2 linked regions of the Caballeronia sp. LZ062 genome follow. The protein of the gene in region 2 binds, or shares a complex with, the protein of the main gene of each other region. Links are inferred from orthologs where the notes say so. Each region holds a gene or a part of one and is shown on either strand. Other genes may lie near its edges.

Evidence for each region. Proteins that work in one complex are often made in the same cells at the same time.
Region 1: the proteins of dnaG (region 2) and P9239_RS11795 are in contact, whole or in part, in a crystal structure (PDB 2R6A), measured with the Geobacillus stearothermophilus proteins. The link is inferred for Caballeronia sp. LZ062 from one-to-one orthologs. Residues at the interface, in WP_049624496.1 of Geobacillus stearothermophilus: Lys456, Leu457, Leu458, Pro459, Ala460, Asn463, Ala464, Leu467, Leu535, Leu536, Ile537, Ala538, Gln544, Glu545, Asp548, Tyr549, His552; in WP_033016901.1 of Geobacillus stearothermophilus: Ser13, Glu15, Ala16, Gln18, Glu91, Leu92, Asp94, Ala95, Val96, Pro97, Thr98, Ala99, Ala100, Asn101, Tyr104, Tyr105, Ile108.

Annotation. Positions count from the first base shown.
Region 1 is NZ_JARTWB010000002.1:1,229,638-1,233,198, forward strand. The notes cover bases 572-3,561. They hold P9239_RS11795 (replicative DNA helicase), read right to left. Parts: upstream 2,766-3,561; coding sequence 1,377-2,765; downstream 572-1,376. Other genes in these bases: P9239_RS11790 (DUF47 domain-containing protein), read right to left, coding at 612-1,238; rplI (50S ribosomal protein L9), read right to left, coding at 2,887-3,342; rpsR (30S ribosomal protein S18), read right to left, coding at 3,371-3,561. Also shown: P9239_RS11785 (anion permease), read right to left, coding at 1-509. UniProt on the Escherichia coli protein: The main replicative DNA helicase, it participates in initiation and elongation during chromosome replication. Travels ahead of the DNA replisome, separating dsDNA into templates for DNA synthesis.
Region 2 is NZ_JARTWB010000001.1:1,069,487-1,075,394, reverse strand. Bases 1,545-4,501 are described here. They hold dnaG (DNA primase), read right to left. Parts: upstream 3,987-4,501; coding sequence 2,103-3,986; downstream 1,545-2,102. Other genes in these bases: P9239_RS04920 (GatB/YqeY domain-containing protein), read right to left, coding at 4,008-4,454; rpoD (RNA polymerase sigma factor RpoD), read right to left, coding at 1,545-1,684. In the rest of the region: more of rpoD, read right to left, coding at 1-1,544; P9239_RS04915 (NAD(P)/FAD-dependent oxidoreductase), read right to left, coding at 4,718-5,908. UniProt on the Escherichia coli protein: RNA polymerase that catalyzes the synthesis of short RNA molecules used as primers for DNA polymerase during DNA replication.

The DNA of each region.
Region 1 (3,561 bases), on a different replicon or contig from region 2:
GACGGCGGCGTGCGGAAATACAGCCACGACACCAGCAGCATGAAAAACGAGCCGAGCACGAAGCCGAGCAGCGGCGAAATGAAGATGAAGGCCACGGTCTTGAGCAGCCCGTCCCAGTTGAGCGAGCCCCAGCCCGACTTCGCGAGCGCCGCGCCCACCAGACCGCCGATCAGCGCATGGGACGAACTCGACGGAATGCCGTACACCCACGTGACGATGTTCCAGCCGATCGCGCCGACGAGCGCGCCGAATATGACGTAGTGATCGACGATATCCGGGTCGATCGTGCCCCTGCCGACGGTCGCGGCGACCTTCAGGTGGAAAATGAAATACGCGATGACATTGAACGCGGCCGCGAACGCGACGGCTTGCTGCGGCTTGAGCACGCCGGTCGAAACGACCGTCGCGATGGAGTTGGCGGCGTCGTGAAAGCCGTTCATGAAGTCGAACACGAGTGCGACTATGACGAGCGTAGCGACTGCCCAGATTGCGAGTTGAATCGAATGCATCAGTTGGTGTGGTATTGACCGGCGCTGTACTGACGGCCGGTCTGTGTCGTCATCGCCCGCCGCATGCGATGAGTCCTGCGCGAACGGGCTCGGGCGGCATGATCAGGCGTTTTCCAGCACGATGCCTTCGATGATGTTGGCGACATCCTCGCACTTGTCGGTGATCGTCTCCAGAAGCTCGTAGATCGCCTTGAGCTTGATGAGCGTCTTGACGTCGTCTTCCTCGCGGAAGAGCTTCGACATGGCCGAGCGCAGCACGCGGTCAGCGTCCGACTCCAGGCGGTCGATCTCTTCGCAGATCTTCAGGATTTCGCTCGCGCGTTTCATGTCTTCGAGCAGACCCACGGCCTGCTGCACGCGCAGGCACGTAGCCGTGCAGATGTGCGCGAGCTGGCTCGCTTCCGATGTCACCGCCCGCACGTCGTAAAGCGAAATGGCGGTGGCGACGTCCTCCATCAAGTCGAGGATGTCGTCCATCGTGGTGATGAGCTTGTGAATCTCGTCGCGGTCGAGCGGCGTGATGAACGTCTTGTGCAGCAGATCGATCGTTTCGTGCGTGAGCTTGTCGGCACGCTTTTCGTTCGTCTGGACGTTCTGCTTGTGAACCTCGGCTTCGTCGAGGTTATCGATCAGCAGTTCGAGCTCGCGGCTGGCATCCACCATGCATTTCGCGTGCGCGTTGAAAATCTCGAAGAATTTGCCCTCGGTGGGCATGAAACGACCGAACATGAAAGTCCCGATAGATGGGTCAATGAGGCTGACATCAAACCGACATATTGTACCTGCGCGCAGCACCCGGCGCACCGCGCTCGGACGTCGCGTGCATAGGGCTGTGATCGACGGCTTGACAGTCTTACGCGAACGAGGCTATTCGCCGCCGTAGAAGCTTTGAACGCCGGCGAAATTGTCGAACTTCGTGTATTGGCCGTGGAACGTCAGGCGAACCGGCCCGATGGGACCATTACGCTGCTTGCCGATGATGATTTCCGCGGTGCCTTTATCCGGACTGTCCGGGTTGTAGACTTCGTCGCGGTAAATGAAGAGGATCACGTCCGCGTCCTGCTCGATAGCGCCGGATTCGCGCAGGTCCGACATGATCGGACGCTTGTTGGGACGCTGCTCCAGACCGCGATTGAGCTGCGAAAGGGCGATCACCGGCACGTCCAGTTCCTTCGCGAGACCCTTCAGCGAACGCGAGATTTCCGAAATCTCGGTCGCGCGGTTCTCGCCGCCGCCGGAGCCCGACATCAGCTGCAAATAGTCGACGATGATGAGCCCGAGCTTGCCGCACTGGCGCGACAGGCGCCGCGCCCGCGAGCGCAGTTCCATCGGGTTCAGGCCGCCGGTTTCGTCGATGAAAAGCTGCGCCTCGCTCATTTTCTGCACCGCGTGCGTGAGCTTCGGCCAATCTTCGTCGGTGAGACGGCCCGTGCGCATACGGTGCTGATCAAGGCGTCCGACCGAGCCGAGCATACGCATGGTCAACTGCGTGCCCGGCATTTCCATCGAAAAGACCGCGACGGGCAAGCCGTACTCCACGGCCACGTATTCGCCGATGTTCATCGAGAACGCGGTCTTACCCATCGACGGACGCCCCGCCACGATGATCAGCTCGCCGCCGTGCATGCCCGAGGTCATACGGTCGAGGTCGACGAAGCCGGTCGGCGTGCCGGTGACATCGCTCGGATTGGCCGTGTGATAAAGCGTATCGATGCGCTCGACGACCTGCGTGAGCAGCGGTCCGATTTCGAGGAAGCCTTGCGTGCCGCGCGCACCGTCCTCGGCGATGGAGAACACCCGCGCTTCGGCTTCGTCCAGAATTTGCCGGACTTCCTTCCCTTGCGGATTGAACGCGTCGGCGGAGATTTCATCCGCCACGGACACGAGACGGCGCAGCACCGCGCGGTCGCGCACGATTTCGGCGTAACGGCGGATGTTCGCCGCGCTCGGCGTGTTCTGCGCGAGCGCGTTGAGATACGCCAGGCCACCCACTTCCTCGGCTTTGCCGGCCATCGTCAGCGCTTCGTAGACCGTGATGACGTCGGCCGGCCGCGTCGACGCGATCAGCTTGCCGATGTGCTCGTAAATGATGCGGTGGTCATAGCGATAAAAGTCGCTCTGCGACATGACGTCGGCGATGCGGTCCCATGCCGCGTTGTCCAGCAGCAAGCCGCCGATCACCGATTGCTCGGCTTCGATCGAGTGCGGCGGAACCTTCAGCGCGTCGAGTTGCGGATCTTTGGACGGTGCGTTCATGGGGTGGAATTATCGACGAAATCCGCCATGCGGTGTATTGATCGGACAAACAAAAAGGCAGGAACCCGCGAAGGTTCCTGCCCTTTCTTACTGCTCGCGAAGCCGAAGCCTCGCTTAAAACTTAGGCGTGTTCGCCGAGCACCGACACGGTCACGTCGACAATGACGTCCGTGTGCAGCGCTACTTGAACCGGATGGTCGCCAACCATCTTCAGCGGGCCTTGCGGCAGACGCACTTGCGCCTTTTCCACTTCAGCGAAGCCTTGCGACTTCAGCGCTTCGGCGATGTCCGCGTTCGTGACCGAACCGAACAGACGGCCGTCGACGCCAGCCTTTTGCGAGATCTGAACCGTGAAGCCGTTCAGCTTGTCGCCTTGTGCTTGCGCTGCAGCCAGCTTTTCAGCGGCGTTCTTTTCGAGTTCGGCGCGGCGAACTTCGAATTCGGCGATCGCGTCCTTGGTCGCGCGGCGAGCCTTCTTGCCGGGGATCAGGAAGTTACGTGCGTAGCCGTCCTTGACCTTGACGATGTCGCCCAGGTTGCCCAGGTTGACGACCTTTTCCAAAAGAATGATTTGCATTTTTGGCTATTCCTTATGCGTCGTCTGATTAGGCCTTGTGCAGGTCGGTGTACGGCAGGAGCGCGAGGAAACGCGCGCGCTTGATTGCCGTGTCGAGCTGGCGCTGATAGTGCGCCTTCGTGCCAGTCAGACGAGCCGGCGTGATCTTGCCGTTTTCGCCGATGAAGTCCTTCAGCGTTTCCGTGTCCTTGTAGTCGATGTACTCGACACCGGCTGCCG
Region 2 (5,908 bases):
TGCGGATTTTGTCCTCGGGCATTTCCATCTTCTCGGCAAGCGTAGCCGGGTCGGGCTCCAGACCGGTTTCCTGCAAAATCTGCCGTGAGATACGGTTCATTTTGTTGATCGTCTCGATCATGTGAACCGGAATACGAATGGTGCGCGCCTGGTCCGCAATCGACCGCGTAATAGCCTGGCGAATCCACCACGTCGCGTAAGTCGAAAACTTATAGCCGCGACGATATTCGAATTTGTCCACCGCCTTCATCAGGCCGATATTGCCTTCCTGAATCAGATCGAGAAATTGCAATCCGCGGTTCGTGTATTTCTTCGCAATCGAAATCACGAGACGCAAATTCGCCTCCGTCATTTCGCGCTTCGCCTGACGCGCCTTCAATTCGCCCGCCGCCATCTGGCGATTCGTTTCTTTCAGGTCCTTGAGCGGCAACACGACGCGCGCCTGCAAGTCCAGCAGCCGCTGCTGCTGCTCGCGGATCGCGGGAATGTTGCGCTCGAGCACGGCGCTGTAACCGTGCCCTTCCGCGACGACCTTGTCGGCCCAGTCGAGGTCCGTCTCATTGCCCGGGAAACGGGCGATGAACTCGGCCCGTGGCATGCCGCACTTGTCGACGACCGTATGCAGGATCTGCCGCTCGACCTGACGCACTTCGTCGACCTGAGCGCGCAGCGTGTCGCACAGGCGCTCGACGGTGCGGGCCGTGAAGCGGATCGACATGAGCTCCGTCTGAATGGCTTCCTGCGCCTTCAGGTACGCCTTCGACTTGTAGCCTTCCTTCTCGTAGGCGCGACGCATCTTGTCGAACCACTCGCTGATGAGCGAGAACTTCTCGAGCGACTGGCGCTTCAGCGCCTCGAGTTGAGCGGCGTTTGCGCTCGCTTGCGCGGCGCCGTCATCGTCGTCCTCTTCTTCGTCGCTTTCCTCGTCGGCTTCCTCGTCCTCGGATTCGATCGCCTCGGCTTCCTGTTCGGAGAAGCCGTCGGTGTCTTCCGCGTTCGGGTCGATGAGACCATCGACGAGTTCGTCGACGCGCGTTTCCTCGTTCTGCACGCGTTCGGCCATCGCGAGAATGTCCGCGATGGTCGTCGGGCACGCGGAGATCGCCATGACCATGTGCTTGAGGCCGTCCTCGATGCGCTTCGCGATCTCGATTTCGCCTTCGCGCGTCAGCAGCTCGACCGTGCCCATTTCGCGCATGTACATGCGCACGGGATCGGTCGTGCGGCCGAATTCGGAGTCGACCGTGGACAGCGCGACTTCGGCTTCTTCCTCGACTTCATCGTCGGCGGAGGCGTTCGGCGCGTTGTCGTTCAGAAGCAGCGTCTCGGCGTCGGGCGCCTGTTCGTACACCGCCACGCCCATGTCGTTGAACGTGCTGATGATGCCTTCGATCGCCTCGGTTTCCGTGAAATTGTCCGGAAGGTGATCGTTGATTTCGGCGTACGTGAGGAACCCGCGCTCTTTGCCGAGCTTGATGAGCGCGCGCAGTTTCGAGCGGCGCTCCTCCAGCTCTTCGACGGTGCCGGGCGCGCTCGACGCGAACGCGTCTTTCAGCAGCGCCTTCTCCTTGGCGCGGCGGTCGCGTGCCTTGGCCTTCTCGACCTTCGCCGCAGGTGCGGCGGCAGGCTCTGCGTTTTGCGTTGCGTCGTCTTCGACGGGTACATCGTTCAGCTTTTTCGTCATGGAGTTCGCCATACAGGCTCTAGTCTCGACTCGCGGCTGCCGGACGGCAACCGATGGAACCGTGAATACCCAATGCGCACGTGCCTCACTGCGTGGCTGCGTGCCCTGCCCGGGGCGCTATCGCGGTTCGAGCAACGCGCCCGAACGTGAATCGCTCCTACTCGCAATAGCAGCCGCTACCCTTGCGCCCGTCTGTTCGTCGGCGTGCTTATCCGCCTCTTGTATGTGTCGAGCCTCGCTTTCGCGGCACTTTCGCCGCTTCATCGGGCTTCGATTGCCGATTCAGTCAGCGCCCTTGCAACTCTCGTAACTTCTCTGAAACGTTTCGCACGTCTCGCCGCCACCAAAGTCGACAGCCAGCGCAATCGTACAAATCGTTGAAAAAAAGCAACGAATTTCAACTTTTTATTATAGCAGTTCACCTCCCGCGATCCGGGCTTGCGCCCCGTCCCGCCTTGATCTGCGCGACTTTCGCCGACAGATCCGAGAACTCCGCCACCTCCTCCGCCGAGAGGCTTGCCTGCCGCGCCAGTTGATCGAGCCGCGCACGGTAACTGTCGTGGCGCAGCTTGACGACCGTTGCAAGCAGTTCTTCCGTCAACAGCCGCTTTTGCTCGTCGACGCGCTGCGCAGCGTCTTCGTCGGACGGGTCGCGTAACAGCAAATCCCGCACGTTTTCATCATAGGCGAGAATTTCCTGGAAGATATCCTCGTAGGTCGGTGCATTTGCTGCATTTCTCAAAACGTCCGACAACATCTGAAATTCCGCCGCGCCGCCCAACTCGCGCACATGGCCGAGCACTTCGCTAAACAATTCACCGTGCTCGGTCATGGTCACGAGTGTGCGTTCGCTCTCTTCATCGAGCGATGCCGCGATGCCCGGATACATCACCAGATTGCGCAGCGCCCGCTGCTCCTGGCCCGTCACGCGACGCCGCTCGCTCTTCGGCACCGACGCGCGGGCGACGGCCGCGGCGCGTGAGTCGATGTCGCAAAGCGCCGCAATTTCCGTGAACGGCGTCGCGAGCCGGTCTGCCAGCATATGCAGGATCTGCACCCGCAACGCGTTCGCCGGAAGGGCTTGCAGGAGCGGCTTTGCGTCGAAGAGCGCCTTCGCGCGGCCCTCCGGCTGCTCCAGTTCCTTGTCGTTCAGCACCTCGTTCAAGAGGAATTGCGACAACGGCATAGCGCGATCGACCTGTTCGCCGAAGCCGTCCGTGCCGAATTCGCGCACGTAGCTGTCCGGATCGTGCTCCTTCGGCAGGAAGAGGAACTTGATGGTCCGATTGTCCGCCGCGTGCGGCAGCGCCGCTTCGAGCGCGCGGCGCGCGGCGCGTCGGCCGGCCGAATCGCCGTCGAAGCTGAACACCACGGTGTCGGTCTGCCGGAAGAGCTTTTGCACGTGGATGGGCGTGCACGCCGTCCCCAACGTGGCGACCGCGTTCGCAAAGCCGAGTTGGGCGAGCGCGACGACATCCATATACCCTTCGACGACGAGCGCGTAGCCCAATTCGCGAATGGCGAGGCGCGCTTCGAAGAGGCCGTACAGCTCGCTGCCTTTGCTAAATAGCGGCGTTTCCGGCGAATTCAAATACTTGGGCTCGCCGCCATCCAGCACGCGCCCGCCGAAGCCGATAACGTTGCCCTTCACGTTGCGGATGGGGAACATCACGCGTTCGCGAAAGCGGTCGTAGCGGCGCGGCTGGCCTTGCGCGTCAGTCTTCTCGCTGACGATGACGAGGCCCGCTTCGACGAGATTGTCGTTGCGGTAGTCGGGGAACGCGGCTTCCAGGTTCTGCCAGCCGTCCGGCGCGTAGCCCAGGCCGAAGCGCGCCGCCACCTCCCCGGTCAATCCGCGCTTTTTCAGATACGCGATGGCGTTCGGCGCCGCGCGCAACTGCTTCCTGTAGAAATCGCAGGCCGTCTGCATGACTTCCGTCAGCGCGACGCTCACCGCCTTGCTCGGCGCGCTTTCGCTGCCATAACCGCCGCCGCGGAACGAATTCGACGGCTCCTGCGGCACCGTCAAACCCGCGCCTTGCGCCAGATCCTTCACGGCTTCGGGGAACGTGAGCCCCGTGTGCTCCATGAGAAAGCCGATGGCCGTGCCGTGCGCGCCGCAGCCAAAGCAGTGATAAAACTGCTTCGTCGGACTCACGGTGAACGACGGGCTTTTCTCGTTATGAAACGGGCACAGGCCCATGAAGTTCGCGCCGCCCTTCTTCAACTGGACGTAGCGGCCCACCACGTCGACGATATCGACGCGGTTGAGCAAATCCTGCAGAAATGCGTGAGGAATCACCTGATGAGAGCGCGGAAGCGGTTACTTCGCGAGCGCCGCTTTCACCTGCGCGGAAACGGCGGTCATGTCCGCCTTGCCCGCGAGTTTCGTCTTGAGCACGCCCATGACCTTGCCCATGTCCTGCGGACCGGTGGCGCCCGTCGCGGCGACGGCGGCCTGCACTTCGGCGGCGATCGCATCGGCGGAAAGCTGCTCCGGCATGTACGCGGCGAGCACGGCGAGTTCGGCGTTTTCCTTCGCGACGAGATCGTCGCGGCCCGCCGCCTGAAACTGGCTGACCGAATCCTTGCGCTGCTTGATCATTTTGTCGATGACGGCGGTCACGCCCGCGTCGTCGAGCGTCACGCGATCGTCGACTTCACGCTGCTTGATCGCCGCGAGCAGCAGGCGAATCGTGCCGAGGCGCTCGGTTTCGCGCGCGCGCATGGCAGTCTTCATGTCGTCGTTGATCTGGTCCTTGAGGCTCATCTTTCACCCGGTGCAATTGCGAAAAAGAAATTCCGGCCGACTTGCCGACTGCCTTGCGCCGCGAAAGCAAAAACCCGCTTGGGGAGGTTCCTCAAGCGGGACTGTAAGCGGGCCGTCTGGAGCTTGCAGCGATGCGCGCCGCTGTCGCGTCAGCCAGAGCGAAGAAGCGCGAAAAAAGGCGCGCGGGCTCCTTCGATGACCGTCCGAGTATAGCAAACGGGTCTGTGATCCGAGACCGGTGAAACACCTGCCGGGCGGACGTCTCAGGCTACCTTCGCGACGCCGCGTGCGTACTCCGCCGCAGCCTTTCCAGCCGCCACGCCGGATGCCCACGCCCACTGGAAGTTATAGCCGCCGAGCCAGCCGGTGACGTCCACCGCCTCGCCCACGAAGTAGAGGCCGGGCACGCGTTCGCTCATCATCGTGGACGACGAGAGTTCGCGCGTATCGACTCCGCCGCGGGTGACTTCCGCCTTGCGATAGCCCTCGGTGCCGCTCGGCGTGAGTGACCAGCCGGACAACGACGCGCCGATTGCCTTCAGCGTGCGGTCGGGCAGATCGGCGAGGCGCGCATCGAGCGGCACGCGCTGCGCGTCGAGCCAGGCGTGCGCGAGGCGCGCCGGCAAATATTCGGCGAGGAAGTTGCCGATCTGCTTGCGCGATTCGGCTTTCGCTTCCAGCAGCAATTCGGTGGCGTCGAGTTCCGGCAGCAGATCGACCCGAATCGGCTCGGACGGATTCCAGTAGCTTGAAATTTGCAGGACGCCCGGACCCGAGAGCCCGCGATGCGTCAGCAGCAAGTCTTCGTCGAATTCGCCGCGCGTCTTGCCGTTTCCGGTACTGATGCGTACCGGCAGCGAAAGCCCGGACAGCGCGGCGAACGGCGCCCAGTCGGCGGACGTGAACGTGAGCGGCACGAGCGCGGGCCGCGTATCGACGAGCTTGTGGCCGAATTGCTTCGCGATGCGGTAGCCGAAGTCGGTCGCGCCGATCTTCGGTATCGACAGGCCGCCCGTCGCGATGACGAGCGCAGGCGCACCAATAGCGCCGGCGGTCGTATCGAGTGCGAAGCGCGCGCCGTCGTGACGGATCGCGTGCACGCTCACCGGACGCCGCCACGCAACGCCGCCCGCCTCGCATTCGCTGCGCAAGACGTCGATGATCGTCTCGCTGGAGTCGTCGCAGAAAAGCTGGCCTTTGTGCTTCTCGTGCCACTTCACGCGATACTGCTTGAGCAAAGCGAGGAAATCGCGCGGCGTGTAGCGCGCGAGCGCCGAGCGACAGAAATGCGGATTCGCCGAGAGAAAATTGGCCGGCTGCGCGTTGACGTTCGTGAAATTGCAGCGCCCGCCGCCCGAGATTCGGATTTTCTCGGCGAGACGCTCGGCGTGGTCGATCAGCACGACGCGCCGGCCTGTCTGAGCCGCAACGGCCGCGCACATCATGCCGGCCGC